Regions from separate parts of the Streptomyces sp. NBC_00344 genome, predicted to be linked through region 2. Evidence: riboswitches for the same ligand, from Rfam matches in the RefSeq annotation. Region 2 holds a riboswitch; each other region holds the start of a gene.
The links. A riboswitch is a leader RNA that binds a small molecule or an ion and turns the genes downstream of it on or off. The one in region 2 is predicted to bind cyclic di-AMP.
Positions count from the first base shown of each region.

Region 1: another riboswitch for cyclic di-AMP. It lies ahead of OHS16_RS06295 (transglycosylase SLT domain-containing protein); the one in region 2 lies ahead of OHS16_RS16515 (M23 family metallopeptidase).
Region 3: another riboswitch for cyclic di-AMP. It lies ahead of OHS16_RS06705 (M23 family metallopeptidase); the one in region 2 lies ahead of OHS16_RS16515 (M23 family metallopeptidase).

Region 1 covers NZ_CP107996.1:1,389,819-1,399,982, reverse strand. Annotated here, with positions in the region: gene fusA (elongation factor G) at 1-209, shown strand, start outside; gene OHS16_RS06315 (molybdopterin-dependent oxidoreductase) at 300-3,080, opposite strand; gene OHS16_RS06310 (FAD binding domain-containing protein) at 3,077-3,898, opposite strand; gene OHS16_RS06305 (helix-turn-helix domain-containing protein) at 4,111-5,664, shown strand; gene OHS16_RS06300 (DUF4142 domain-containing protein) at 5,745-6,479, opposite strand; cyclic di-AMP (ydaO/yuaA leader) riboswitch at 7,737-7,900, shown strand; gene OHS16_RS06295 (transglycosylase SLT domain-containing protein) at 7,903-8,613, shown strand; gene OHS16_RS06290 (MarR family winged helix-turn-helix transcriptional regulator) at 8,737-9,231, opposite strand; gene OHS16_RS06285 (ribonuclease J) at 9,451-10,164, opposite strand, start outside.
Region 2 covers NZ_CP107996.1:3,654,017-3,664,180, reverse strand. Annotated here, with positions in the region: gene OHS16_RS16525 (PrsW family intramembrane metalloprotease) at 1-1,088, shown strand, start outside; gene OHS16_RS16520 (aldo/keto reductase) at 1,095-2,039, opposite strand; gene OHS16_RS16515 (M23 family metallopeptidase) at 2,174-3,229, opposite strand; cyclic di-AMP (ydaO/yuaA leader) riboswitch at 3,241-3,382, opposite strand; gene OHS16_RS16510 (PP2C family protein-serine/threonine phosphatase) at 3,597-4,745, opposite strand; gene OHS16_RS16505 (MerR family transcriptional regulator) at 4,944-5,690, opposite strand; gene OHS16_RS16500 (hypothetical protein) at 5,767-6,135, opposite strand; tRNA gene OHS16_RS16495 (tRNA-Met) at 6,244-6,317, opposite strand; tRNA gene OHS16_RS16490 (tRNA-Lys) at 6,632-6,704, opposite strand; gene OHS16_RS16485 (amino acid permease) at 6,825-8,360, opposite strand; gene OHS16_RS16480 (DEAD/DEAH box helicase) at 8,606-10,164, opposite strand, start outside.
Region 3 covers NZ_CP107996.1:1,506,419-1,516,582, forward strand. Annotated here, with positions in the region: gene OHS16_RS06695 (HPr family phosphocarrier protein) at 1-224, shown strand, start outside; gene OHS16_RS06700 (GntR family transcriptional regulator) at 411-1,088, opposite strand; gene OHS16_RS06705 (M23 family metallopeptidase) at 1,292-2,095, opposite strand; cyclic di-AMP (ydaO/yuaA leader) riboswitch at 2,108-2,267, opposite strand; gene OHS16_RS06710 (M16 family metallopeptidase) at 2,518-3,885, opposite strand; gene OHS16_RS06715 (M16 family metallopeptidase) at 3,906-5,264, opposite strand; gene OHS16_RS06720 (DNA gyrase/topoisomerase IV subunit A) at 5,436-7,889, shown strand; gene OHS16_RS06725 (CobW family GTP-binding protein) at 8,260-9,330, opposite strand; gene OHS16_RS06730 (citrate synthase/methylcitrate synthase) at 9,365-10,164, opposite strand, start outside.

The DNA of each region.
Region 1 (10,164 bases), 2.3 Mb from region 2:
TCGGTGATCTGGCCGCCAGGCGCGGCCGGGTCACCCGACAGGCCGCGCGATCCGGTACGGCGGTGGTCACCGCGACCGTGCCGCTGGCCGAGCTCTTCGGCTACGCGTCCCGGCTGCGCGGCCGCACCCAGGGCCGGGGCGTCTTCACGACCCGGGCCACCGGCTATGCCCCGGCGCCGGCCCCGGTGGCCGACGGAACACCGCGGTAGTGCCGAGGACGGTCCCGCCAGCCGGGCGGGACCGTCCTCGGCAACTCGCTGGTGCGCGGGGCCCCGGCCCCACGGTGCCTCCGGCCGGCGTCAGCCGGCTGCTCCCGTCGCGTCCTGACGCGCGGGGCAGCCGCCCTGTCCGGGCGCACCGGACCCTCCCGCCGCATCGAGTGCCAGCCACACCCGGTCGCGGGTCAGCGGAACCTCCGTGAACCGCAGCCCGGTCGCGTCCCGCAGGGCGTTCGCGAAGGCCGGGGCGACGGGGTTGAAGGGACTCTCGCTCATCGACTTCGCGCCGAGCGGCCCGATCGCGTCCGCGGTCTCCATGAAGTGGACCTCGGTGCGCGGGACGTCCGCGTACTGCGGCAGCCGGTAGCTGCGGAAGGCGGTGGTCCCGACCTTTCCCCGGGCGTCGATGCGTACGTTCTCGAACAGGGTCGCGCCCAGCGCCTGGGCCACCCCGCCCTCCACCTGGCCCCGGCACTGCATAGGGTTCATCACCTTGCCCGCGTCGGCCGCGTGCACGCTGCGCAGTATGCGCATCTCGCCGGTTCCCGGATCGACCGCCAGGCGGAACCACTGGGCGTTGAAGGCCACCGAGCGCGGCGTACCGCCGAAGTGGCCGTCGGCCGCGAACGAGACACCGAAGGTCCCGGCCGCGTCGTACAACTCCTTGAGCGGGAGACGGCCACCCGGATATGTCACCGCTTCCTCTTCGAGCCGGCAGTCGGCGCGCGGAGTGCCCAGATGGGCGGCGGCGAAGTCCAGGAGCATGTCGGCGAGGGCCCGGGAGGCGCGCAGGGTGGCCTTGCCCGCCACCACGGTGCCGGTGGACGCGAAGGCCCCCGTGTCGTGTCGTACGACGTCGGTGTCGGACTGCCGGATGGTGATCCGGTCGACGGTCGTGGCGAGTTCGCCCGCCGCGATCTGCCGGTGCACGGTGGTCGTGCCGTTCCCGAACTCGGCGGTGCCGACGGCCAGATCGAAGTTGCCGTCCGGCAGCAGCGCGGCGCGGGCGTCCGCGATGTGCCCGCCGGGCGGTCCGGTGGCGATCATCGCGAGGGCCGTTCCCTCGCCCACCAGCCAGCCGTCCGGGGCGGCTTCGGCCGGCTCGGCCTGCGCCCGGCGCACGATGCCCAGGCACTGGTCGAGTCCGTAGCTGGCGATGTGGAGGTCCTCCTCCTCACCACCGGGGGTGATCATGGGCTCGCCGGGACCGATGATGTTCCTTGCCTTGAACTCCAGTGGGTCCAGGCCGAGTCGGCGGGCCAGCTCGTCGAGTGCCGACTCCATCGCGAACATCACCTGGCCCAGCCCGTAGCCGCGGAAGGCGCCGGCCGGGACGGCATGGGTGTAGACGGAGAAGGCGTCCACCTTCTTGTGGGGGGCGCGGTAGACGGCCAGTGACTCACCGACGCTGTGGAACATCACCGCGGGACCGTGGTTGCCGTACGCACCTGTGTTGGAGACCACCCGCAGCTGGAGGGCGGTGAGTGTGCCGTCCCGGCGTGCCCCCGCCTTGACCCGGATCGTGAACGGGTGCCGGGTGGTCGCCCCGTAGAACTGCTCGGCGCGGGTGTATTCGAGCTTCACCGGTCGGCGCAGCCGCAGCACGGCGAGGGCCACGATGTCCTCGACGAGCATCTCCTGCTTACCGCCGAAGCCGCCACCCACCCGGCCCGCGACGACCCGCACCCGTTCCGGTGGGAGGTCGTACAACGCGCACAGGGCCCGCCGGGTCAGGAACGGGGTCTGCGAACTGGTGCGTACGGTGAGCCGGTCGTCCTCGTCGAACCAGGCCACGGCGCCGTGCGTCTCCAGGCTCGCATGCTGCACCCGCTGCGTGCGGAACGTCTCCTCGTACACCGCGTCGGCCTCGGCGAACCCGACTTCGACGTCGCCGATCTCACCGTGTGCCTCACCGACGACGTTGTTCTGCGGACGCGAGATCCGCGCCGTCCCGGCGTCCTTGTCGTGTACGACGGGTGCCCCGGGCCGCATCGCCTCCTCGGGGTCGAGCACCGCGGGCAACACGGCGTAGGTCACCTCGATCCGGCGGCAGCCCTCCTCCGCCGCCGCTTCACTGTCGGCGACGACCGCTGCTACCCGCTGCCCGGTGAACCGGACCGTGTCGTCGAGAACACGGGTGTCGTCGGGATCCTCCCCGGGGTGCTCGTGGCGGGCGGTGGAGAAATGCCGCTCCGGCGCGTCGTGATGGGTCAGGACGGTGTGCACGCCCGGCACGCGCAGCGCCGCGGAGGCGTCGATGGAGAGGATGCGGGCGTGGGCGTGCGGGGAGCGCAGCAACTTCATGTGCAGCAGGCCGGGCACATCGATGTCGAAGGTGTAGCGGGCGGTGCCCGTGACGACCTGGGGTCCGGCCGGGGCGGGCAGATTGCGCCCCACCGCCTCGCCCGCGGACGGGGCCTCCGCATGGCAGACACCGCGGACGGCGTCCTCGATGGCCCGGTAGCCGGTGCAGCGGCACAGGTTGCCCTTGAACGCCCTTGGCAGATCGGTGAGCTGGTCCTCGTCGAGGGCGGCGGTCGTCATCAGGAACCCGGCGGTGCAGAAGCCGCACTGGAAGCCCTGCGCGTCAAGGAACTTCCGCTGCACCGGGTGGAGTTCACCGTCCTCGGTGGCCAGGCCCTCCACCGTGGTGACGGAACGGCCCCGGGCGCGGAGGGCGGGGTAGAGACAGCTGTGCACCGGCTCGCCGTCCACATGGACCGTGCAGGCCCCGCAGTCGCCGGCGTCGCAGCCCTTCTTCACGCCGAACCAGCCACGTTCACGCAGATAGGTCCGCAGACACTGCCCGGCACGCGGCTCTTCGGCGAACGCCCGCCCGTTCACGTCCATCTCAAACGTCATCGCGCCTCCCGCTGCAGTTCCCGGCGGATCTCCTCCGCCAGCCGGAACGTCATGTGCTGCCGCCATTCGGGCAGCCCGTGGATGTCGTCGAACCATTCGCCGTCCGCGACGGCGGCGCCGATCGCCGCACGCAGTCCGCGGGCGGTCGGCGGCAGCGGGAACCACAGCCGGACCGGCCGCACGGTCGAGGCGGTGACCGTGACGGCCATCGACCGGTCCAGCGGGTCGAGCGTCCCGATGACCAGGACACCCGAGCGCCCGAGTCCGTACAGCGACGCCTGCCGGAACGCCGTACGACAGCCCAGCGCACGGGCTGGCAGGGTCACCGAGCGCAGCAGCTCGCCATCGGCGAGATCGTTGCGGCCGGCGCCTTTGACGAAGCCGGCGGTACGGATCCTGCGCATCGCTCCGGTCTGGGAGCGCAGCAGGCACTCTCCCTCGAGCGCGGCGGTGAGCGAGATCATCGGGCCGGCCGGCAGGGCGTTGCAGAGGTTGCCGCCCACCGTGGCCATGTTCCAGATCTTGAACGAGGCCAGGAACGCCCGGCAGCACTGCTCGAACAGCGGAGCGGCCGGGACCTGAAGCTGCTTCGCGAACCGGGACAGCTGGGCGATGGTGCACGTCGCGGCGATCTCCAGCGAGCCGTCCGCGTCCAGCCGAACGGGAGTCCAGCCCGTACGGCTCAGGTCGACGAGGCGCCGCAGACGCGGCTGTGGCTCGGAGAACAGGTACGTGCCGCCGCCCAGCCAGGCATCGCCGGGCCGCCAGGGCGCGGGATGCCGCGCGTCCCGTATCTCCACCACGGTGTTGAGGTCCATGGCGCTCAGTGAAGCAACAGGACCGCGGCCGGGACGACTGGTTCACCACACGGAAACTCGGCCCTTTCCGGCACCGGACCTGGATGATCGACCAAGAGGCATACCGTTCTCCAGCCCTGGCATTTACGATGCGATTACTCGCACTCACCTGGTGAATGTGAGATGCCGGATGTGAGCCCGTCGTCCGGCTGTCGCACAAGGAGCCGGAACGCATGCACGTCGAACACCTCCTGAGAGACGATTCCTTGGGCCTGCGGCTCCTCTGGGGCGAGGACGCCCTGCTGCGGCGGGAGATCAGTGGAGTCACCGCCACCGACCTGGAGGATCCCGGCCGTTTCGTGCGCCCCGGTGAGGTAGTGCTCAGCGGCCTGGTGTGGTGGACCCCGCAGCGCGGGAAGGGCAGGGCCGAACGCTTTGTCTCAGCCCTGCGTGCGGCGGGCGCCGCCGCACTGATGGCGGGGGAGGAGACCCACGGACGAGTGCCCGACGAACTCGTCCAGGCGTGCCGCCGTCACGGCCTTCCGGTGGCGGCGGTACCCACCCACGTCATGTTCCGGACCATCACCGACACGGTCTATCTCCAGCAGTGGGGTGAGCTGAGCCGTCATCGTGCCCTGCCCGAGGCCGTACACGCCCGGCTGGCCCGGCTGCTGGTGCAGGACGCCGACCCGGCCACCCTCCTGGAGGGTGCCTTCGCCCACCTCGGCAGGCCTGCCGCCTATCTCCTCACCCCCTCCGGCCGCACCGTCGCCGCCACGGAGGACGCCACCGCCATCACGGCCCGGGAAGCCGCCCGCCTTCTGGGCAGCGGGACCGGAATCACGGTGCGGGCGGAGGCCGGCACCGCGTCCGCGTACGAACGCTGGTATCTGTATCTGCCCGATCCTGGTCACGCGCCGCCGCGCATGCTGCACGAGATCGCCGCGTTCATGGCCCGCTGCCAGGAGTCGCTGATCCGGAGCCGTGCCACCGGGCACCGGGCCGCGGACGAACTCGCTGCGCTTCTCGACGGCGCCGGAACGGACACGCCCGATGTGGAGGCCGCACTGCGGTCGTGCGGGCTACCGGCGTCGGGTCCCTATCGGGTGCTGTGCGCCGACGCGGGACCGGGGAGGGCGGGGCAGGCGGCGGGGGCGCTGGCTGAGGCGGTGGCTCACGTGATGCCGGAGCGTGCCGCTACGGGATGTCTCCCGGACGGCACCGCCTTCGCGGTTCTGGCCGAGGCGCGGACGGTGGAGCCCGCTCCCGGAGACGCGGACGCGGTGAGCAGCGCGCTGAGCGAGGTGTGGCTGCGGCTTGCCGCGTGTGAGCCGTCGGTCTCCCTGCACGGCGGGATCAGCGAACCCGCTGCCCGGGCGCGGGACATGAAGGGAGCGCTGGCGCAGGCCCGTTACGCGCTCGCTTCGGCACGAACGACCACGCCCGGCGCCTCCTCGCTGTCCGGCGCAGCCGCGCTCACCGGCCTGGCGGCGCTGCTGAGCGGTATACCCCAGGAGGTCCGCACCGCGTACAGCCGCACCGTCCTCGGGCCTCTGCTCGACGGCGCGAACACCTCGGCGGCCCTTCTGCTGGAGACCCTGGAGACCTTCCTGGCCCGCGACGGATCGTGGGCGCGCACCGCTGAGGCGCTGCATCTGCATGTCAACACCGTCCACTACCGCATAGGACGCATCGAGCTGTTCACCGGTCGCGATCTGTCCAGGCTCGACAACCGCCTCGATCTGCGGGCCGCGCTGCTGTGCCGGGCCCTTCCGGGCTTCGAGTGACCGGCGTGCCCGCCCGGATCAGGGCGGGCACTCGTGCACGGAACGTCCGTCCATGCCTGGTGAGTCACGGCTGGCGCCGATCACCCGACCGTCGGTGTGGGGGCCGGCGTCGCCGTCGGCAGGCCCGCGGGCGGGGTGAGGGCGACGACCGGGGCTCCGGGCTGGGGCGGGGGCGGGGTGATCTGGCTGGGGGGCAGCGTCGGCGGGGTGGTCTCCTGGAAGAGCACCGAGTCGAAGTTCACCAGACCGGTCTTCTCCAGGACGGTGATGTGATCGAGGACGGTGTCGTTGGCCTGGTCGGCCAGAGCGCGGACCAGGCTGTTCTTGGTGGTGGCCCGGATATTGGCGATGGCCGGGAAGATCTGGCCGTGCGTGGTGCGCAGGATGTTGGCGAGGTCGGTGTCGAACTGCTTTCCCTGGTCCGACGAGAGCGTCGCCACGAACCCCTGCTGTTGCGGGGACGCCTGGTTGGGCAGGGTGATCCCCAGGGCGGGAGCGACTTTGCGGCAGGTGGCGTCGAGTCCGGCGTGCCCGGCCACCAGATGCTGGCCCGCGGTCCTGGCTGCTGCGGTCGTGCCCTTGCGCAGGGCCATCTCGCCTGCGGGGAACTCCCACAGCCCTGCCGCGCGCACCTTGACGACGAAGTCGCGGTCGGCTTCGGTCAGCGGGCCGTAGCGGGTGCTGGCGATGACCCGGGACGGGGCACTGGACGTCTTCTGCACCCCGACTATGGCGGGATAGGCGAGCGCGGCCAGGGTGAATACCAGGCCACCGCTCACCAAGGCGGTGCCCGCCATGTTCCCGGGTATGCGCACGGTTCCTCCTGGCCTCAGCGGTACGGACGCCCGGGAGTACGGATGTACTACGACTTCTGATCATCGAACCGGGATAATTCTTCTGCACCGACGTGTGTTGTCGGTCACAGTCGGCGCTCCGATGCCGTCGGGCAGAGCGCGACGCGCCGGCGGCCAGGATGCCACGGGGTGGGGAACCGGGGGAGCCGTATGCGCTTCGTCGTGCCGGCGGAGGGTCCGGCTCCGGCGTGAACTGCGCCTGCGATGGCCGGAGTCGGCGACCGCCGATGACGGGCCTTGTCTGATGGAAAGTCATCGAGGGGTACCGCACAGCCCATTCGCCTCCCGGAGGGACCGGTGACGGGTTCGGATCGGCGCGTCCTCCAGGGCCGGGAAGCCGGGCCGGGCCGGCGGCCGGATCGGCCCGGGAGGCGTGTTGCGGCACCCGGCCTCTGTGTGCCGGCCGGACCCCCTCACCGGTGCGGGCGCCGGTATGGCCAGCCGGCCGGTACGCGTTCGCCTGGTGGCCGGCGGGGCGGACGGTCAACGCGCCTTTGCGCAAAGGGAATAGAGAAAGGCCTGAAATCCCGTGTCATACAGAATCGCTCCGCCGTGCGGCCGGGGGCGGGCGTCGGCTCGCAGCGCCGAACGAAGAAAGCGGATCTTGTAAAGCGATCGGGGGCCGGTGGGTGATTCGGCTCGCCCGCAGTGAACGGAAACCCATGGGCGGGACGCAAAAGCGGGAGCGGTCGGCCGGGACAATTCAAAGGCGTCAAGATCGTCCATCCCCTGCGAATGCCCCGATGCGCGGAATTGCTTCGAACGGTACGGAGGGCAGGAGTCACCCGGGTGTGCGGGACGGTCGTGGCCGCTTCGCCCTCCTCGCCGCCGGTCCGCACATCCGATGCACCGAGGGGGCGTAGCCGCCCATATCGCCCAGCATTGGTATCTCCCGTATGGGCGTTTTGTGCATGTTTTCCCTGAAGTCCATATGCGCCGTATTGCTCCAACTTGTGGTTGTATATACGGCGTTGCAGTCGATGGTTGCGTGTCGGGCAGGTGATGTGCGTCACGGTGGTCGCTGGCTCTCTCGTCCCGTCCCCTCGCGCATTCCCCTCGCAGGGAGAGCGAGTTGAGGCCTTCTGACGGCCTATCGATAACCGGCCGGATAGCCGCCCTGGCCGCCATGAGCATTGCGCTGTGAATTCTGGCCTTGTTTTGCGACGTGCTTCCCGTTTACCTTCAGGTCGATCCGGACGGACCGCCGAATCCTGCCGCTGTCCGGAAAAACCCAACCCACTCACATGCGGCAGGAGCGGGGGACCCAGGTAAGCCGCCGATCCGAAAACCGGACCGGCTCGGGGTGAAGTCGCATTACATGCGACGGGGCATCTCCAGCCCGAACCCGACAGCTCACCTCGCAGGCGCCGGAGAGGAATTCAACATGCCCAACACGGGTAAGCACCGTCGTCCCAGGACCAGCTCGATGGCCCGGCGTCTCGTCGCCGTAGGCACCGGAAGTGCCGCACTGGCCATCCCGCTGGTGGCAGCCACCTCCGCCAGCGCGGCACCTGCCGCCGCCCCCGCGAAGCACAGCCCGGCGACCTACACCGTTGTGGCGGGTGACTCGCTGGCGAAGATCGCGAGGGCGCACTCCATCAGCGGTGGCTGGAAGAAGCTGTACCACGACAACCGTCAGGCCATCGGCGACAACCCGTCGCTGGTCCACCCCGGCCTCAAGCTGACACTCGGCGGCAAGGGCACCGCTTCGCAGACGTCGGCCAAGACCACGAAGTCCGCCACGACCGCCACCCCGGCCTCCGCGAAGACGTACTCCAACGATCTGGACGGCTGGATCAAGGAGTCGCTGGACGTCATGGCCAAGCACGGTATCCCCGGCAGCTACGACGGCATCCACCGGAACATCATGCGCGAGTCGTCCGGCAACCCCATGGCGATCAACAACACGGACTCCAACGCCGCGGCTGGAACACCGTCCAAGGGGCTGCTGCAGGTCATCGACCCGACATTCCAGGCCTACCACGTGGCCGGCACCTCGATGAACAGCTACGACCCCGTCGCCAACATCACGGCCGCGTGCAACTACGCCGCCGCGACGTACGGCTCGATCGACAACGTGAACGGCCCCTACTGACCGGCCCTCACCCACCCGGCGCCCGTCCCGGCCGCGGCACTTCCAGCCGTGGCCGGGGCGGGCGCGCGTGCGAAGCCGGCGCGTACCGGTTCCGGTGCGGGATCGGTGCCGGACGCGGTGACGCTATGCGCCGGGGCCCGCGAGGAAGTCCAGCGGGATGCCCGCGCCCAGCTCGCCCGGCGCGGGGCCCGGCGCCGCGGTCATCGCCCCCACGCGGTCGCTCAGCCCGGTGAGCATCCGGGAGAGCGTGGCGCACTGCTCGCCCGACAGATCCGCGAAGATCTCTGTGATCACGGCTCGGCGGGTGGCCATCGCCACATCGTTGGTGTGCTCGCCCGCCGCAGTGATGTGCACCAGCCGTGCCCGGCGGTCCTTCGGATCGTCGCGACGCTCCACGAGCCCGTCGCGCTCGAGGCCGTCCACCAGCTCGGTGATCGTGCGCGGTGCGACATCGAACTCGGTGGCCAGTGTGCTCTGTCTCCTCGGCCCTTCGGCCAGAGCGCCGAGCACGCGCTTGCGGGGGACGGAAACACCGTGCTGTTTCAGCCGTTCGTCCAGCACCCGGCGGATCCGGGTGACGCACGTCAGCATCTGGTCGGCCAGCTCGGACTCGTCCACGGTGACCACCTCCGACAAAACAATACGCCCGCATGATGAGGGCCCTCACTGAGTGCCGGTGGAGGCGCGCCCGCCGCACCGCCGCCGCGCTTCACGCGGGGCCGTGCCGACCGGGCCGGGGGCGGCTCACCCGGAGGTGGCGGGGGGCTTCTCACTCGGAGAAGCCCCCCCCCACCTCCCGCTCTACCGCGGGCAGGCCGGCGGTACGGCGGGCGGCACTCAGGCGTCGATGATGACCGGGATGATCAGCGGATTACGACGATGCGTCCTGAACGCCCAGGAGGCCACTGCCCGGCTGATGAGCTGCTCCAGCTGGTGCACGTCTCCGACGCCCTCCTTTGCCGCGGTGGCAAGGGTCTTCTCGATCACCGGGATCACCGGGTCGAAGGTGGCGCTGTCGTGGACGAAGCCACGGGCCAGGAAGTCGGGCGGCTCGGCGAGAGCGCCCGTGTCGGCATTGACGATCGCCACCACCGTGACGACCCCCTCCTCCGCGAGGGTGAGGCGGTCCTTCAGTGACGCCTCGGTGGCGCCGCCGACCGTCATGCCATCCACGTAGACGTTGCCCGCGGGCACCTTGCCTGTGATGGACGCCCGCCCGTTGACGAGGTCGACGACGACGCCGTCCTCGGCGATGACGACCCGCTTGGGGTCGACGCCGGTGCGGATGGCGAGATCGCCGTTGGCGCGCAGATGGCGCCATTCGCCGTGTACCGGCATGACGTGCCGGGGCTTGACGATGTTGTAGCAGTACACGAGCTCACCGGCACTGGCATGCCCCGAGACGTGCACCTTGGCGTTGCCCTTGTGCACGACGTTGGCCCCCCACCGGGTCAGCCCGTTGATGACCCGGTAGATGGCGTTCTCGTTACCCGGGATCAGCGAACTGGCGAGCAGAACGGTGTCGCCCTTGCCGATCCGGATCATATGGTC
Region 2 (10,164 bases):
CGACGGCGACCGCCGATCCGGCCGGTGCGGACACCATAGGCGCGACGGTGATAGCACCCGTCGTCGAGGAGAGTGCCAAGGCAGCCGCGCTGCTTCTGGTCTTCCTGTTCCGAAGACGGCACTTCACCGGCATCGTCGACGGGGTCGTCTTCGCCGGATTCACCGCGACGGGTTTCGCGTTCACCGAGAACATCCTCTATCTGGGCAGCGCCTTCGGCGAGGACAAGTCGATGGGGTTCTCGGGGTTCTCCTCGGTGACCGCGGCGACCTTCTTCGTCCGGATCGTCCTCGCGCCCTTCGCCCACCCGCTGTTCACCGTGCTGACCGGTATCGGCTTCGGTGTCGCCGCACTCTCCGCACCGCACCGCCGGGTGCGCCGGGCCCTTGTGCCACTGCTCGGGCTCGGCTGCGCGATGGGCATGCACGCCCTGTGGAACAGTTCGTCGGTCTTCGGCGAGTACGGCTTCTTCGTGGTGTACGGCGTGTTCATGGTGCCCGCCTTCGGCCTGATCACCTGGCTGGCGATCTGGACCCGTCAGCGTGAACTGCGCACGATATCGGCCGAGCTGCCCGCCTACGCCGCGGCGGGCTGGCTGGCGCCGGACGAGCCGCTGGCGCTCTCGTCGATGCGGGCCCGGTCGATGGCCCGGGGCTTCGCGGCACGTGCGTACACCCGGAGCATCGCCATGCCGCCCTTCCCGGTCCAGGGCCCGCCCGCCCAGGGTTTCGCCCCGCTGGGCCACGGGGCCCAGGGCTTCCCCGCCCCCCGCACCGCACCGCACGTGGCTGCGTGGACAGCCCCCTGCCCGGCCCGGCTGCCGGACGCCAAGGCCGGAGCGAAGGCGGCGTCCCGGGCGGTCTCCGAGTACGAGGCCTTCGCCACGACCCTGGCGTTCCTGCGGCACCGGGCCCGCCGTGGTGCGGTGGGCCCGGACTTCGCGGCGCGCGAGCAGGAGCTGCTGCACCATCTGTGGCAGCGCAAGGACGTGGCCGGCCCGGCCCTGCTCCATGCGGCGCAGGCCACGGGCCGGGTGCCGGTACCGCCGCCGCATCTGCGGTACGGCGGCTACAACCCGTACCGGCAGTAGCGCTCGCTACGCGGAGGCGGCCGTCAGCTTCGCCAGCTCGTCATCGGTGAGCCGCAGCTCGGCGACAGCGGTGAGTGCGGGCAGTTGCTGCGGTGTACGGGCGGACGCGATCGGCGCGACGACGGTCGGCTGCGCGGCCAGCCAGGCCAGCGCGACGGTGGCCGGCTCCGCCCCGTGTGCCTCGGCGACCTCGTCGAGCGCCGCGAGGACCTTCGGGCCCCGCTCGGTCGCCAGATGCTTGCCCGCGCCCGCGGCGCGCACGCTGTCGACATCTGCCCCGGGCCGGTACTTCCCGGTGAGGAAGCCGGAGGCCAGCGCGTAGTACGGCACGGAGGCCAGCCCATGGCGGGCGGCGGTGTCCTGCAGACCGCCCTCGTAGGTGTCCCGGGAAACCAGGTTGTAGTGCGGTTGCAGCGCGACGTAGCGGGCCAGGCCCTCGGCCTCGGAGAAGGCGAGGGAGGCCTCGAGCCGCTCGGGGCTGATGTTGGATGCGGCGATCGCCCGCACCTTGCCGTCCTTCACCAGTTGGTCCAGAGCGGTGATGATCTCTTCGACGGGCACGGACAGGTCGTCGAAGTGCGTGTAGTAGAGGTCGATGTGGTCGGTACGCAGCCTGCGCAGCGACTCCTCCGCGGCGGACTTGATGTTCCCTGCGGAGAGCCCCTTGTACTGGGGGTGGGCGCCGACCTTGGTCGCGACGACCACGTCCGAGCGGTTTCCGCGGGCGGCGAGCCAGTTGCCGATGACCGTCTCGGACTCACCGCCCTCGTTGCCCGCGACCCACGCGGAGTATCCGTCGGCGGTGTCGACGAAGTTGCCGCCGGCCGCGGTGTAGGTGTCGAGCACGTCGAAGGACTGGGCCTCGTCGGCACTCCAGCCGAAGACATTGCCGCCGAGGGCGAGGGGGAAGACCCTGATGTCCGATGAACCGAGATTGCGGAGCGAAGTCATATACCGGACAACCCGCTGACCGGCCCGGACTATTCCGTGCATGGCACATCCGGGCCGGCTGATCCGGGCATGCGGAACCGGCAGCCCTGGCGTCGGGGGGGGTGCCGCCGGGACTGCCGGGGTACGGAAAGCCGTCAGGCGTTGAGTCCCTTGCCCGCGAGCCAGGTCAGCGGGTCGATCGGGTCGCCGCCGCCGGGACGGACCTCGAGATGCAGATGCGGCCCCGTGACATTGCCGGTGGCCCCGACGTTGCCGATGACCTGGCCGGTGGAGACCTTCTGACCGGCGCTGACGGCCAGCGACGACTGGTGGCAGAACCAGAGTTCCGTGCCGTCGTCGAGCTTGATGACCGTGCGGTACCCGTACGCTCCGGACCAGCCGGCCGACTTGACCGTGCCGCTGTGCACGGCCTTGATCGGGGTGCCGGTGGGAGCGGCGAAGTCCAGGCCGGTGTGGTAGCCGGACGACCACATCGAGCCGCCGTCGCCGAAATGCGACGTGAGGGTGTAGGAGGCGACCGGGAGCGAGTAGCCGGCCGCCAGTTTGGCGAGCCGCTCCTTCTCCGCCTTGGCCTTGGCTGCCTCTTCCGCCTTCTTCTTCTCGGCCTTCTCCTTGGCGGCGGCCGCGTCCTGCTTCTTCGAGGCCTCGGCGGCCGCCTTGGCTGCGGCGGCCTTCTCGGCCGCGATCGCGGCCTGGTCGTCCACCGCCCCCTGCTGCTGCTCGGCCTGCTGAAGGATCCGGGTGCGCAGTGCCTCGCCCGCGTCCGAGCTTCCGCTCGATGCGGTGGTGAGGGCAGCGGTCGTGACGCCGGCGCCGGTGTCCCCGGTGGAGGAGGAGTGACCGTCGATGTCGGATATCAGCGACCCCACGCCCGGCAGCGCCTCGGCGTCCGGCAGCTTGTCCTTGACGGACTGCGGAAGGTCGGGGAGGGAGATCGAGACCGGCGGCTTCGCCTGCGCGCTGGCCATGCCGCCCGCGCCGACCGCTGCGATCACACCGACACCGAGAACCGTGGAGCTACGGGCGATACCGCCGCGCTGCTTGGCCACCCGGTGCTTCCCGCGTACGGGACGGAGGGACTCCTCGGTGGGGTTCCACTCGTCGAACGTCCCGCCGTCCTCACCGCCGAAACCGAGAGCCTCGTCGTTCGGGAAGTAAAGCGTTTCGGGGGCAGGGTTGTTGGACGCCACGGAGGCGTGCTCCTTTCCTTCCTTACCGCCTACCGGGTTAGCTGACGGGTTCGGAGCAGGAAGGTCTCCTACAGGCAGCTCCTTGCGGAGAAGCCCGATTCACCCCAATTGGTGGTTCCCCGGTTCCCTTGCGGGATTCGGCGCGTGCGCACGGTGCCGCCTCTTGCGACGACTGGGACGACCGCGCTGCGTTATCGAACGTTAATAGACGGACGCACCGGATTCCAGCTGTTGCAGCTGATCATTAACGCCTGCGGCCGGGACCAACCGGGGCACAGGGGGGCGTAATCGGGCGAGTTGACACTCGTTCAGAAAACATCGAATTTCTGATAGTGCGTCAAATGTTATGCGGAGCGGTGTCCCCCGGTCACGGATTGTGCCGGTCGGCCCGCACGATGCCCACGGTTGTGCGCCGCTCAGGCTGATCCTCCGTCGGGCGGGCCACCGCGAGCAGCGCCATGTCGTCCGTTGAACGTCCGCCGGTGTGCAGCCGCACGTCGTCCGAGAGCGCGGTCAGCAGTTCATCGGGACCGGGGAAGAGCCGCCCGTGCAGCCGCTGCTTCGGGTCGTAGAAGACCCCTGCCGCGTTCCGCGCCTCGGACAGTCCGTCGGTGTACAGAAGCAGGGTGGCCCCGAGCGGGAACGGCGCCTCGTCCGCGTGGTCCGGCCAGCCCGCCAGATCGGACATCCCCAGCGGCAGCGCCGGGTCGGTCGGCGCGAGCGCCTCGAGCCCTCCGTCGGCGTACAGCAGCAGTGGCTCGGGGTGCCCTCTGTTGACCAGCCGGATCCGGTCCTGGCCGCCCCGGGGGATCTCGGCGAGTGCCGCCGTGGTGAATCCCTCGATGGCGTCGAGCCCTTCACGCCGCATGCCCTCCCGGGTCAGCGCCCGTTCCAGCCGCCCGGCGACCGCCTCCAGCGTGCTCTCCTGCTCGGCGGCCTCCCGGAAGGCCCCGATCACCACCGCCACGGCTTCGACCGCCTGGAGCCCCTTGCCCCGGACATCGCCCACGATCAGCCGCACCCCGTACGGCGTGTCCTGCACCGCGAAGAGGTCCCCGCCGATGAAGGTGCCCGCCTGCGCAGCCTCGTACCGCGCGGCGACATGCAGACCGCCGATCCGCTCATTGGGCACCGGGAGCACCGCGCGCTGAGCGGTCTCGGCGACCACCCGGGCCGAAGCAAGCTGCTCACCACTGCGGCGCACCACCCGGTTGACGACCAGGGCGAGCACCGCCACCGTCAGGACGGTCACTGTCTCGGTGATGGCGGTGCCCCGCGCACTGGTGCCGTTGTACGCGTGCAGTCCCGCCATCACCACCACCGCGGCGGCCCCGGTCAGCAGCGTGGCGGTCAGCGAGAAGAACGGAGCGGCGATCAACGGCGCCGCGGTGAGGAACGGCACGGCGGTGAAGGGCTCCGGAGTCGCCACATCGAAGCAGGCCCCGCCGAAAATCAGCACCGTGGGCAGCATCAGAAGGAAACGGCGGGCCGTGCCGCGCTGCTTTCGCTGCCCCACCGTTGGTCTCCTGCCCGGTCCGTGCACGGCTGCGGACAGTACCGCGCCCCACCCAGGCTGGCCGTGACCACGCCGTCCGGCGAATCGGCGTCGGCCAACCGGGGGAGCGCGGCGCGGGGTGGGCCCGTCCGGCCGCGCGCCCGCCCCGGCGGGACCAGGCCGGCCCGCGCAGGCGTCCCGCCGGGCTCGCGCTCCGGCTCACTCCGCCAGCTCGCGCTCCGCGAACTCCGTCAGCGCGTCCCGCACCAGGACGGCGGTGCCTTCTCCGTACCGGTCGTAGGCGGCGGTGAAGCGCGGATCGGCGACATACATTCCGGCAAGCCCCACGACATGGGCCCTGGTCGGTTCGGTGGTCACCGAGAGCCAGGCACAGTGCCGCCGGGCGATGTCCTGGACCTCCGCGCTGTCCGCCTCGCGGCCGGCCGCGAGGGCCTGCCCGTAGTCACGGGCGATGTCCTCGTGCTGCTGCTGGAATCCCTTCTTCCGCTCCTCGCTCAGTGAACGCCACCACTGGTCGCTCCGCTCGTAGGCGTCCCTCCCCCAGCGCCGGGTCACCTCCTCCTCGTACCGCGTGTGATCGAACCCGTCGAACACTTCGTCGGCCATCAGCTCTGCTCCCTCCTCGGTCTTCCGGAGAGTGGTCCTGACGGACTCGATCCGCCGTCCGATCCGCTCACGCTCCTGCTCGAGCAGCGCGAGATGGGTCCGCAGGGCAGCGCCGGTCTCCTGCTGCCCCTCCAGTACGTCCCGGATCGCGGGCAGCGCCAGCCCCAGTTCCCGCAACAGCAGAATGCGCTGCAACCGCACCAGCGCGTCCTGGTCGTAATAGCGGTAGCCATTGCTCCCGACCCGGCTCGGCGGGAGCAGCCCGAGCTCGCCGTAGTGCCTGAGCGTGCGGCTGGTGGTCCCGGCCTTCCGGGCGACTTCCTGGATCGACCACTCCATGCACCGCACGCTAGATCTTGACGCTGCGTGAAGGTCAAGCGTGGGAACGAGGCCCAGCCGTGTCTGCCGGTCCGTCCTACGGCGCACCGAGTGCGGCGAGGTCCACCGCCAGCACCGCGAGCGCCATCGCCAGGAACAGCGCATAGGCGCCCAGTGCCCGCCCCCGGTCCCCCGCGGCCAGTTGCCGGAACAGCACCCAGCCGAACACCACGGTCTCCGCCCCCGCACCGGCGACCCCCGCGAGCGGCCACCAGAGGCCGAGCACCATGGCGGCCGCGGCGAGCGTATGCACCGCCCCCAGCAAGGTGACGACCCGGAGCCGCCGCCCCTCCAGCACTCCGAGCCGCGTCAGCTCTTCGATCCGCTCCAGCCCGACCCGGGCCCGCGCCACGGCGACAACGGCCGACGGCACGACCTCCAGCAGCAGCAGCGTGGTGAGTGCCACCCGCAGAATGAACACATCGGCCCCCGGATACGCCTCGGAAAACGTCTGACCCGCCCGCGGAAACGCCCGAAGGCCCGGCACACAATGTGCCGGGCCTTCGTTCACAAGTAGCGGGGACAGGATTTGAACCTGCGACCTCTGGGTTATGAGCCCAGCGAGCTACCGAGCTGCTCCACCCCGCGTCGGTAAACCCAACTCTACGGCATGGTGAGAGGTGCTCCGAACCATTGTCCCGGATCCACCTCGCGGACCCGTTGCCCGGCGTCCATCCGGGGGGCATCCGGCGCGGCAGGCGGCGCAGAGTCCGGTCGGTCGGCGCCGGTGTGCCGGCCGGTGGGGGTGACGGCCCGATCTCGTCTCGGCGAGCGGATCGCGGATGCATCGGCGGACGGACCCCGTAAGCGTCGCCGGGCGGGAGGGAGCTGCCGGGCGGCGGCCCGCTCGGCCACACACACCGAAGGCCCACGTCAGAACTTCCTGACCTGGGCCTTTCCGGTAGACCGTGTGGGACTCGAACCCACAACCAATGGATTAAAAGTCCACTGCTCTGCCAATTGAGCTAACGGTCCGCGCTTGCGCACCCCACGAGCATAGCGGGAGCGGACCGGGCAGCCGATCGGGTATCGGTTCCCGGGCCCGTCACCCGTCGCCGGCCCCTCTCGTGCCGCAGAGCGTGATGGAGTCGCGGGTCACGGATCCACCGGCTCCGGCGCCCCCCTGTGAGCCAGTTGCCTGGCGCGGGTGCGGGCATGATCCGGGTTCAGAAACCAGTGGCGGGCGGAGCCGAGCCACCAGGCCGCCGCGAAGCCCAGCACGACCAGCACCGCCACCGGGGCGTAGTTGAACGTCCCCCAGGTCACCGGCGACACCTGCGGAAGCATGAAGAGGACCGTGATCACCACGACCCAGGCCACGGCCACGATCCCGATCGGCCTTGACCACTTCCCCAGATGCCACGGCCCGCGCCGGAAGTCGTCGCCCCGCAGCAGCCTCAGCAGAGTGGGGATGACATACGCGATGTAGAGCCCGATCACCGCGATCGATGTGACCGCCGCATAGGCCGTGACATTGATCAGATACGGCAGACCCAGCGCCAGCGCACCCAGCGCCGCGAGCCAGACCGCGGCGACCGGGGTACGGGTGCGGGCGCTCACCGTGTGCCAGACGTGGGAGAAGGGCAGCGCACCGTCCCGGGAAAAGGCGTAGATCATGCGGGAGTTGGCGGTGACCGACGCCATGCCGCAGAACAGCTGCGCCCCGATGACGACGAGCAGCAGCAGCTTCCCACCGGTCGCGCCGACCCCGTCCAGCAGGATCTGGGCGGGCGGCGCGCCGGTCGGGGAGGCCAGTTGCTTGTCGTACGACTGGATGGCGAAGGTGAAGCCGAGCAGCAGCACGAACCCGGCGACCCACGAGGTCCAGATGGACTGGACGATGCCCTTCGGCCCGGCCGTGGAGGCGTCGTGGGTCTCCTCCGTCATATGGGCGGACGCGTCGTAGCCGGTGAAGGTGTACTGCGCCATCAGCAGACCGATGAGGACGACGTAGAAGCCGCTGCCGAAGCCGGTGTTGTTGACGAAGTGGGTGAAGACGAAGGACGCCGACTGGTGGTGGTCCGGAGCGAAGGTGAGCGCGCCGACGATGATCAGCACACCGAGCACATGCCACCAGACACTGACGCTGTTGAGGATCGCGACGATCCGGACACCGAAGGTGTTCAGCAGACCGTGCAGGACCAGGATCCCGGCGAAGAGCAGGATGGTCCGGCCGGGGGTCACATGGAACCCGAACTGGAGGTTCAGGTAGGCCCCCAGGAAGGACGCGGTGCCGAAGTCGATGCCCGCGGTGACGGCCACCTGGCCGAGTACGTTGAACCAGCCCGTGAACCAGGCCCAGGCGGCGGCGGAGCGCGGGGGCGCGAGGCGGTGGGCCCAGAAGTACAGCCCGGCCGATGTCGGGTAGGCCGAACAGATCTCGGCCATGGCCAGACCCACGAAGAGGGTCATCAGCCCGACACCCACCCAGCCCCAGGTGATGACGGCGGGACCGCCGGTGTTCATGCCGAACAGATAGAGCGTCAGGCAGCCGGAGAGCACCGAGATGATGGTGAAGGAGACGGCGTAGTTGGCGAAGGCGGACATCCGGCGGGCGAGGACCTGGGTGTAGCCGAGTTCGGCAAGGAGCTCCTCGTCGGAGCCGGCCGGACCGGCGGAGTCTTTTGTCATGCCCCCAGCGATTCCCTCACCAGGGGCACGGCATGCGCGGGCCGTTCACCGGAAGATGACCGGAGAACGACGGGAACACACCCCCGCGACCGGCCGGCCGGTCGCGGTCCCGGTACGTCCGGTCACGGCACGGCCGGTCGACGTCAACGGCGCGGCCGCCGAGGAATTCAGTTCGGCTCGGTTCGGCAAAGAACAATGCCCCGGACGATGCGAGGCATCATCCGGGGCATTGCTGTCAGTCACATTCAGCTGTTGCGCTTCCAGCGCGGCTTGTCGTCACGGCGCCCGAAGGAGCCGGTGCCGGTACCCGTGCCGGTGGTGCGGTGGTCATCGCGGCGGCCGGTGGGACGGTCGCTCGAGCCGGCCCGGAAGCCGCCGGTGGGACGGTCGTCACGGCGGTCACGGTTGAACGGACGGTCGCTGCCGCGGTGGCCGCCGGTGGGGCGGTCGTCACGACGGAAGCCGCCACGGTCACCACCGCGGTCGTCGCGACGGTCACCCCCGCGGAAACCACCCGAGGGGCGGTCGTCACGGCGCTGGAACCCGCCACCGCTCGACGGGCGGTCGTCACGGCGGAAGCCGCCACCGGAGCCGCCGGAGGGGCGCTCGTCACGGCGCTCACGGCTGAAGCCGCCCGAGGGACGGTCGCCACCGCGGAAACCACCCGAGGGGCGGTCGTCACGGCGCTGGAACCCGCCACGGTCACCACCGCGGTCGTCGCGACGGTCACCCCCGCGGAAACCACCACGGTCGCCGCCGCGGTCGTCACGGCGCTGGAACCCGCCACGGTCGCCACCGCGCGAACCGCCGCGGTCGTCACGGCGCTGGAAGCTGCCGCGGTCGTCGCGGCGCTCCTCGCGCTGCTCCGCCCTCGGCTCCGGCACCGCGGCTGCGGCAAGCTCCGCCTCGGTGACCGCGGCCAGTTCGGCGACAGCTGCATCCGGGTCGTCACCGCGCTCGCGGGCGGCACGCGCCACCAGGCGGTCGGCCTCCTCGCGAAGCTCCGTGGCACGGCGCTGCACGCGCTCCAGCTCGCGGGTGAGGTCCTTGGCCTCGCGCTCCGCCTGCTTGGCGGCGTTGTTCGCGGAGTCGGCCTGGACCTCGGTCAGCGAGCGGGCACCGGTGATCTCGGCGACCTCGGGCTCGAAGGCCCCGGCCCCCTGGACGATGTGGCGCGAGGCGTCGACGCCCGCGTCCTCCATCAGCCGGAAGATCTGCCGGCGCTGGTGCGGCAGGGAGAGGGAGACGACGACGCCGGACTTGCCTGCCCGGGCCGTACGGCCGGAGCGGTGCAGGTAGTCCTTGTGGTCGCCGGCCGGGTCCACGTTCAGGACCAGGTCGATGCCGTCGACGTGGATACCGCGGGCGGCGACGTCGGTGGCGACGAGCGCGTTGACGTAGCCCTTCTTGAAGTCCTCGAGGACGCGGGTGCGGGCGCCCTGCGTCATGCCGCCGTGCAGGGCGTCGGCCTTGACGCCGGATTCGGCGAGCTGCTCGGCGATGCGGTCGGCGCCGAGCTGGGTGCGGACGAAGATGATCGTGCGGCCCTTGCGGGCGGCGATCGCGGCCGTGACCGGCGCCTTGTCCTTCGGCTTCACGACGAGCACGTGGTGGCTCATGGTCGAGACATTGCCCTGGGCGCTGTCGACCTCGTGGGTGACCGGGTTCGTCAGGTAGCGCTTGACCAGCGTGCTGATCTCGTTCTCCATGGTGGCGGAGAAGAGCATGCGCTGGCCGCCACCGGGGATCTGGTCGAGCAGCTCGGTGACCTCGGGCATGAAGCCGAGGTCGGCCATCTGGTCGG
Region 3 (10,164 bases), 2.1 Mb from region 2:
CCATCTTCGTCCGTGCCACCACGGCTTCCGGCGTCCCGGTGACGATCGCGAAGGCCGACAGCAATCCGGTCAACGCCGCGTCGATGCTCGCGGTCCTCGGCCTGGGCGCGGAAGGCGGCGAGGAGATCGTCCTCGCATCCGATGCCGACGGAGCCGACGCCGCCCTCGACCGGCTGGCGAAGCTGGTCGCCGACGGTCTCGACGAACTCCCCGAGACCGTCTGACGCGGCCCGCGCCGCATTCGGCACACCAGAGCCGCAGCCCCGGATCGATCCGGGGCTGCGGCTCTGCTTTTCCCGTCCCCCGGAGCGGGAAGTCACATAAAAGGGCAGCGGCGAATACAAGGGCAGCGGCGAAAAACCCGCGCGAAATACACAACGAATGCGTTTCCTTTGTATACGGCACGCCTGTTAATTCAGCCCGCTCGCAATGTTTACAACGTGTTGCGAAGTCCTCACGGGTGCCTGCTTCCGCAGCCGGTGCGCCGCCGCGGCCCGATCGGCGTGCTGCGCGGTCAGGACGCGGGCACGCTCGGCGTCGCCGCGTGCCACCGCGTCCACGATGGCGCCGTGCTCCGCCCACGACTCGCCGGGGTGCACGGGCTGCTCGACGGTGTACATCCAGGCGATCTTCTGCCGGAGCTGGGTGAGCAGTGTGGTCAGCGCCGCACTTCCGGACGCCTGCACGAGTGTCTCGTGGAACCAGCTGCCGAGTGAGCGCAGATCCTCGCCCTGGCCGCGGCGCACTCGCTCCTGCCCGAGCCTCACCAGGCCCCGCAGCACCTTGAGATGGGCCTCGGTACGCCGCTGGGCCGCCCGGGCGGCCCCCATGGGCTCCAGGAGCATCCGCATCTCCAGCAGGTCGGCGGCCTCCCGCTCGGTCGGCTCCGCGACACAGGCTCCGGCGTGGCGCCGGGTGACGACGAAACCCTCGGACTCCAGGGTCCGCAGCGCCTCGCGCACCGGGACGCGGGAGACTCCGTAGCGACGTGCGAGCGGCTCCTCGGTCAGCCGGCCGCCCCGTTCCAGGACGCCCGCGATAATGTCGTCGCGAATTGCCGTGCACACCGAATGCGCGGGAATACGCATGCCCGAACCTCCGCCTTCATCCCCGCGGAACGCGGTCGACCGACGCCTGTTCGGTGACTCTATGACAGAGCATGTTAATTTCCGACGGCGTCCGGTAAACCATGGATATCTTTTGGCCACCGGACAGCCTGCCGTGACGCCCGTAAGGCCCCGGCGCGGAGCGCCGGGGCCTTACGGGAACGCAGGTGGTGCGGGGACCTCGGTCAGACGTTGACGCCGTGCGAGCGCAGATATGCGACCGGGTCGATGTCGGAGCCGTAGTCGGGGGTCGTCCTGGCCTCGAAGTGGAGGTGCGGACCCGTGGCGTTGCCGGTGGCGCCGGAGAGGCCGATCTGCCCGCCGGATGTGACGGACTGGCCGACCGAGACACCGATGGACGAGAGATGCCCGTACTGCGTGTAGCTGCCGTCGTTCATCTTGATGACGATGTTGTTGCCGTACGCGCCGCCCCAGCCGGCTTCGACCACGGTGCCCGCGCCGACGGCGTGGACCGGGGTGCCGCTCGCCGCGTGGAAGTCGATGCCGGTATGGCTGCCGGAGGACCAGAGGCTTCCGCCGGTCTTGTAGCCGGTCGAGACGTAGGAGTCGGCTACCGGGGCCACAAAGGCGTTCAGCCGTTTGCGGGCCGCGTCGCGGGCCGCACGTCGCTTGGCCTCGCGCTCCTTCTTGGCCTTCGCCTCGGCCTTTTCCCTCGCCTCGGCCTTCGCCCTGGCAGCCGCCTTCGCCTTCGCCTCGGCCTTCGCCCTGGCGGCGGCCGCATCGGCCTCGTGCTGCTGAGCGGTGGCCTGGGCCTCGATCCTGTCGGCGACGGTGTCTCCGACGAGAATGGTCCGGACGAGGCGGCTGTCCTGCGCGGTGGACACCGTGGCCTCGTCGGCCATGGCCGGAGAGGCGAGAGTGCCGATGACGCCCGCCGTGGCGAGGGTCGCCACACCCGCGGCGGTCGCGGTCCTGCTGATCGGACGTTTCGGGGCGCGGTGCTTACCGGTAGGGCGGGTGAACGCCATGAAGGGGCTGATCCTTTCCTTCCCTCTCGCCTACCGGGTTAGCTGACGGGTTCGGAGCAGGAAGGTCTCCTACGGGCCCGCTCCGCACGGAGAGGCCCGATTCACCCCAGGGACTGCATGGGTCCCCGGCTCCCCAGGCTCGCGCCTGACGGGGACTCGGCGATCGCTGTCCGGCGCCGCGGTTGCGGCCTGGGCATGTGACGAACAGCGAAAGCGACCGTAAGCGGTCGGTTCCGGCTGCGCCTAAAAAACCTGCGTCTTTGTCGCACATGCCACAGGACAGACACGGAAGTTCGGCACCAATCGGACACATTGCGGGGCTCCGGTTGCCTGTTGGCCTCCGGAGCCCCGCTCGTCACACCCGTTGCGATCACATCGGTGCGGACGCCGCGTCGCGCTCACGTCCGCCGCCGGCGGATCTCTCAGCCCGCGACGACCTTCACCTCGCCGATCCCGAGCCCCTCGACGGCTTCCCTGATCTGTCCGGCGTCACCGACGAGCACCGTCACCAGACGGTCTGCGGGGAAGGCGTTGACGACCGCCGCGGTCGCCTCGACCGTGCCCGTTTCGGCGAGCCGGGCGTACAGGTGCGCCTGGAAGTCGTCCGGGAGCTGCTGCTCGACCTGGTCGGCAAGGGTGCCGGCGACCGCCGCGGCCGTCTCGTACTTCAGCGGGGCCACACCCACCAGATTCTGTACGGCGACATCGCGCTCGGCGTCGGTCAGCCCCTCCGCGGCCAGCGTTCGCAGCACCTTCCACAGGTCGCCGAGGGCCGGGCCCGTCGACTCTGTGTCCACCGAACCACTGATGGCCAGCATGGCCGCGCCGGTCCCGTCCTGCGCCGAGCGGAGCACCTGCCCGAAGGCGCGCACACCGTACGTGTAGCCCTTCTCCTCCCGCAGCACCCGGTCAAGACGTGATGTGAGGGTGCCGCCCAGGCAGTAGGTGCCAAGCACCTGGGCCGGCCAGACGCGGTCGTGCCGGTCGGCGCCGATCCGGCCGATCAGCAACTGGGTCTGTACCGCGCCGGGCCGGTCCACGATGATCACCCGGCCGGTGTCGTCCGCGACGATCGGCGGTACCGGCCCGGGCGTTGCCTTGCCGCCCTGCCAGTCGCCGATGGTCTCGGCGAGCACGGCGTCCAGGTCGGTTCCCCTGAGGTCGCCGACCACCACGGCCGTTGCCGCCGCGGGGCGGATGTGCGCCTCGTAGAAGGCGCGCACGGCGGCCGCGTCGATACGCGCCACCGACTCCTCCGTCCCCTGGCGGGGGCGCGACATCCGCGATGCGGCCGGGAAGAGCTGCTTGGAGAGCTCTTTGGCCGCCCGGCGGGACGGGTTGGCCTGCTCGTGCGGGATCTCGTCGAGCCGGTTGCCCACCAGCCGCTCGACCTCGCTCTCGGCGAACGCCGGCGCGCGCAGCGCTGCGGCGAGCAGACCGAGCGCCTTGGGCAGCCGGGAGACCGGGACCTCGAGGGAGACCCTGACCCCCGGATGGTCGGCGTATGCGTCGAGGGTGGCGCCGCAGCGCTCCAGCTCGGCGGCGAACTCCTCGGCCGTGTGCTTGTCGGTGCCTTCCGAGAAGGCACGCGCCATGATCGTTGCGACACCGTCGAGTCCGTCGGGCTCAACGTCCAGCGAAAAGCCGAGGATGATCTCCACGGCCACGATCTGCTGTCCGGGGCGGTCGCAGCGCAACACGGTCAGCCCGTTGGGCAGGGTGGAGCGCTCCGGGGCCGGGAAGGCCCACGGAGTAGCCTCTCCCGGCTGGGGCTGTGGCTGGAAGGTCATGCTCACGGCTGGGGCGTCGGTCACTTGTCCGCCTCGTCGGTCTCGTCGGTCGCGCTGATCTCTTCGGGTTCATCGGCGGTGACGGGCTCGTACACCAGCACGGCTCTGTTGTCGGGACGCAGCCGCGCCTTCGCGACCTCCTGCACCTCTGCCGCACTGATGTCCAGCACCCGCTGGACGGCGGTCAGTGCGAGCTGCGGGTCGCCGAACAGCACGGCGAACCTGCACAGTTCGTCGGCGCGGCCGGCGACCGTACCGAGGCGGTCCAGCCATTCGCGCTCCAGCTGTGCCTGTGCGCGTTCCATCTCCTCGGCCGTCGGGCCGTCGGCGGCGAACCGGGCCAGCTCCTCGTCGACGGCGGCCTCGATCTGCGGTACCTCGACGCCGCCCGAGGTCTTGACGTCCAGCCAGCCGAGTGAGGGCGCCCCGGCCAGCCGAAGCAGGCCGAAGCCCGCGGCGACGGCCGTACGGTCCCTGCGCACCAGGCGGTTGTGCAGGAGCGAGGACTCGCCGCCGCCCAGGATCGTCAGCGCGATGTCGGCGGCGTCACAGTCACGGGTGCCGTCCTGCGGAAGCCGGTAGGCGGCCATCAGCGCGCGCGACGGTACTTCCTCATGGATCTCTTCGCGCAGCTCGGAGCCGATGACCCCGGGAAGCGACCCGTCCCTCGGCGGCTGCTTTCCGTCGTGCGAGGGAATGGTGCCGAAGTACTTCTCGACCCAGGCGAGCGTCTGCTCCGGGTCGATGTCCCCGACCACCGAGAGGACCGCGTTGTTGGGCGCGTAGTACGTACGGAAGAAGGCGCGGGCGTCCTCCAGCGTCGCCGCGTCCAGATCGGCCATCGAACCGATCGGCGTGTGGTGGTAGGGATGGCCCTCCGGATAGGAGAGGGCGGTCAGCCGCTCGAACGCTGTGCCGTAGGGCACATTGTCGTAGCGCTGGCGGCGCTCGTTCTTGACGACGTCCCGCTGGTTCTCCATGGACTCGTCGTCGAGTGCGGCGAGCAGTGAGCCCATCCGGTCCGCCTCCAGCCAGAGCGCGAGCTCCAGCTGGTGGGCGGGCATCGTCTCGAAGTAGTTGGTGCGCTCGAAACTGGTGGTGCCGTTGAGCGAGCCGCCTGCCCCCTGCACCAGCTCGAAGTGGCCGTTGCCCTTGACCTGGCCCGATCCCTGGAACATCAGGTGCTCGAAAAGGTGAGCAAGTCCGGTACGCCCCTTGACCTCATGGCGTGAACCGACGTCGTACCAGAGGCAGACCGCGGCGACCGGGGTCAGGTGATCCTCGGAGAGCACCACCCGCAGGCCGTTGGCCAGCCGGTGCTCTGTCGCTGTCAGGCCGCCGGAACCGGCCTCGGCTGTGGCCGTGTGACCCATGGGCATGTACGTCCCTTCGATCGCGTGTGTTGACCGCGTTGAATGCAGTGCTGCCACTGTATGCAAGCGCACTCATACCTGGCGAAGTTCCCGGGTCGCGGTCGGGGTTGTCAGTGGGACAGTCCACAATGGGCGGCGTCACTACCAGACCAGGCACGTGAAGGAGCCGCAGCAGCGATGGCCCGCCGCAGCACGAAGACCCCGCCGCCGGAGGACTTCGAGGAGAAGATCCTCGACATCGACGTGGTCGATGAAATGCAGGGCTCCTTCCTCGAGTACGCGTACTCGGTGATCTACTCACGGGCCCTGCCGGACGCCCGTGACGGTATGAAGCCCGTACACCGGCGCATCCTTTTCCAGATGAACGAGATGGGGCTGCGCCCCGACCGCAGCTATGTGAAGTGCGCCCGGGTCGTCGGCGAGGTCATGGGCAAGCTCCACCCCCATGGCGACGCCTCGATCTACGACGCCCTGGTGCGGCTGTCGCAGCCCTTCTCGATGCGGCTCCCGCTGGTCGACGGACACGGCAACTTCGGCTCTCTCGGCAATGACGACCCGCCCGCCGCCATGCGGTACACCGAGTGCCGGATGGCCGACGCGACCTCGCTGATGACGGAGTCGATCGACGAGAACACCGTCGATTTCGAGCCGAACTACGACGGCCAGGAGCGGGAGCCCGTGGTGCTCCCCGCCGCCTACCCGAACCTGCTGGTCAACGGCTCGTCCGGGATCGCGGTCGGGATGGCGACGAATATGCCGCCGCACAACCTGGGTGAGGTCATCGCCGCCGCCCGGCACCTGATCAAGCACCCGGGCGCGGATCTCGACACGCTGATGCGTTTCGTGCCCGGGCCCGATCTGCCGACCGGCGGCCGGATCGTCGGCCTCGACGGGATCAAGGACGCCTACGAGAAGGGCCGCGGCACCTTCAAGATCCGCGCCACGGCCACCATCGAGGACGTCACCCCGCGGCGCAAGGGAATCGTCGTCACCGAACTGCCCTTCGCGGTCGGTCCCGAGAAGGTCCGCGCCAAGATCAAGGATCTGGTGGGTTCGAAGAAGCTGCAGGGCATCGCCGACCTGAAGGACCTCACCGACCGCTCGCACGGACTGCGCCTGGTCATCGAGATCAAGAACGGCTTCGTGCCGGAGGCGGTGCTCGAACAGCTCTACAAGCTCACCCCGATGGAGGAATCCTTCGGCATCAACAACGTCGCACTGGTTGACGGGCAGCCGCTGACCCTCGGGCTCAAGGAGCTCCTCGAGGTCTATCTCGACCACCGTTTCTCGGTTGTCAGGCGTCGGAGCGAGTTCCGCAGGACCAAGCGCCAGGACCGGCTGCATCTGGTACTCGGCCTGCTGGTGGCACTGCTCGACATCGACGAGGTCATCCGGCTCATCCGTTCCAGCGACAACTCGGCGCAGGCCAAGGAGCGGCTGATCTCGCACTTCTCGCTCAGCGAGACGCAGACCCAGTACATCCTGGACACCCCGCTGCGCCGGCTCACCAAGTTCGACAAGATCGAGCTGGAGAGCGAGCGCGACCGGCTCAACAGCGAGATCGAAGAGCTGACGAAGATCCTGGAATCGGACGCGGAGCTGCGCAAGCTGGTCTCCGCCGAACTCGCGGCGGTGGCGAAGAAGTTCTCCACCGACCGGCGCACGGTCCTCCTGGAGTCGGCGGGACAGCCGGTCGCGGCGGCATCGCTGGAGGTCGCGGACGACCCGTGCCGGGTACTGATGTCGTCGACAGGGCTGCTCGCCCGTACGGCCGGCGGGGACCCGCTGAGCACCGAAGGCCAGAAGCGCACCAAGCACGATGTGGTGATCTCCGCCGTCCCGGCGACGGCACGCGGTGACATCGGCGTGGTCACATCGGGCGGGCGGCTGCTGCGGCTCGCGGTGATCGATCTTCCTCAGCTCCCGGACACGGCTGCCGCGCCGAATCTGGCGGGCGGGGCGCAGATCTCCGAGTTCATCTCCCTCGCGGACGACGAGTCGGTGGTCTGTCTCACCACGCTCGACGAGTCATCGCCCGGACTTGCCATCGGCACCGAACAGGGCATCGTCAAGCGAGTGGTGCCCGACTACCCGGCGAACAAGGACGAGTTGGAGGTCATCGGCCTCAGGGACGGTGACCGGATCGTCGGCGCGGCAGAGCTGCGGACCGGCGACGAGGATCTGGTCTTCATCACGGACGACGCTCAGCTGCTGCGCTATCCCGCGGGACAGGTACGCCCGCAGGGCCGGCCGGCCGGCGGGATGACCGGCATCAAACTGGCGGCCGGCGCCAAGGTGATCTCGTTCTCCGCGGTGGACCCGGCGGCGGACGCCATGGTCTTCACGGTCGCCGGGTCGCACGGCACGCTGGACGACTCGGTGCGGACCGCGAAGCTGACACCGTTCGACCAGTATCCGCGCAAGGGAAGAGCGACCGGCGGGGTCCGCTGCCAGCGCTTCCTGAAGGGCGAGGACCTGCTGGTGCTGGCCTGGGCGGGCGAGACACCGGCTCGGGCCGCCGCGGTCAACGGCACCCCGGCCCAGCTGCCTGAGCCCGACCCGCGACGGGACGGCTCGGGCATCCCGCTGACGTCACCGGTCGCCGCGCTCGCCGGGCCCGGCTGGGTCTGACACCCTGCCGGCACGGCGGATCCCGGTCGTGGGATCACGCGGTTGCGGGAGGGATGAACTGACGGGCCGTCACGTACTGGCGGAGGCGTCACTGCGCATCGCCTCGACCGGGCCGGCCCACCGGTGTGGACGCGGCGGCAGCTGAGTCACAGTCCGAGCCGGCCCCGGGAAGGGATTCCGGGCCGGCTCGGCTCCGGGCGGCCCGGCAGGCCACCGGGCCGGGTGCGCGCCGCCACGGCGTCACGGCTCCCGCCGCAGTCCGGCGCACCGCCCGGGCCCGGGGGCCGGGCGCCCGCGCCCCCCGAAGCATCCGGACCGGGCCGGCGGTCTCGGTTCCGCGACAGCTCCCAGCCGGTTTCCGGATCGCGCCTCAGACGGGATCCTCATCGGAGAGGCCCGCCACATACCGCAGGACACCCCACAGCGACTCGGGCGGGGCTTCCGGTCTGGGCTCCAGGCAGTCGTCGAGCCGTTTGCGCAGCGCATCGGAGTCGATACCGGAGCCGATGAGGACGAGCTGGGTGAGCGGCTTACCGTCGTGGGACCGGTCGGCCGGCTGGAAGCGCAGGAAGTTCCCCACTGCGTGCAGGGCGTATTTCTCCCGATGGCCCTCGACCGCGAAGTGCACGAACCCCTTGATCCGGTACAGGCCGTCGGGCCTGTCATCGAGGAACTCCATGAACCGGCGGGGGTTCATCGGTTCCGGAGAGACGAAACCGACGCTCTGGTAGTCGGCGTGCAGATGCCGACCGTGACCGGTTCGGTGCCCGTCCCCTTCGGCTTCGTCCGCTGCTCGCACATCGTCGAAGGACAGCTGTCCGATGCGTTCACCCGCGGGCTTGCGGTCGATCAGCAGTTCCGGGTCCACCTGACCATGGACCGCGCTGACCACCGGGACTCCCCCGGCGCTCTCCGCGATCACCGCCTGAATCCGGCCGCGCGCTCCGTCACCGGCCCGGTCGGCCTTGTTGAGCACCACCAGGTCGGCCATGGCCAGATGGCGGTCGATCTGCGGGTGGCGGGCGCGAGTCGCCTCGAATTCCGCCGCGTCGACGACCTGGACGAGACCCCCGTAGACGATGTGCGGATTCTCGCTCGCCAGAATCATCCGGATGAGTTCCTGCGGCTCGGCGAGACCACTCGCCTCGATGACGATGACATCGATGCGCAGATCAGGACGGGACAGCCGGCCCAGGTAGTCGTCCAGTTCACTGGTGTCGACGGCGCAGCACAGACATCCGTTGCCGAGGGACACCATCGAATCGACCTGCCCGGCCACCGTCATCGCATCGATCTCGATGGAGCCGAAGTCATTGACCACCACGCCGATACGGGTGCCCCGGCTCTGCCGCAGCAGATGGTTCAGCAGGGTGGTCTTACCGGAACCGAGGAATCCGGCGAGGACGACGACGGGCACGGGTTTCCTCGGCACGGGGGGCATGCGCCCGATCATAGGAGGCGGCCGGGGCTCCCGGTCAGCTCGGGCCGATGCCGGGCACCGGCTGCGGCGGGGGCGGCCCCACATAACGCGCGGCCGGCCTGATGATCTTTGAGTCGGCCGCCTGCTCCAGGATGTTGGCACTCCAGCCGACGGCCCGTGCGACGCAGAACGTAGGGGTGAACATCTCGCGCGGCAGTCCGCACAGCTCCATGACGACGCCGGCGTAGAACTCCACGTTCGTGTGCAGTTCGCGGCCGGGTTTCAGTTCGGCGAGTATCGCCTCCACCTGTTCCTCGACCTGTACGGCGAAGTCGGCCAGCGGGCCTCCGAACCGCTGGGCGATGCCGCGCAGCATCCGGGAACGCGGATCCTCGGTGCGGTAGACGGGATGCCCGAATCCCATGATCCGTTCCCCGGCGAGCACCCTGTCCCGGATCCAGGGGCCGATGCGGTCCGGCGTGCCGATGGCGTCCAGGGTGTCCAGCGCCCGGCTGGGCGCTCCGCCGTGCAACGGCCCGGACAGCGCTCCGACCGCACCCACCAGGCAGGCGGCCACATCGGCGCCGGTGGAGGCGACGACCCGTGCGGTGAAGGTCGAGGCATTGAATCCGTGGTCCACGGTGGAGATCAGATACTGCTCGACGGCGCGGACCTGCGCCGGGTCCGGCTCCGAACCGGTCAGCATGTAGAGGTAGTTGGCCGCATGGGGCAGATCGTCCCGGGGCTCGACCGGAGCGAGTCCACGTCCGATCCGGTGCAGTGCGGTGAGCAGGGTCGGGACGGTCGCACAAGCGGCGAGGGTGTCGTCGGCGCGCCTGTCGGCACCGATGTCGT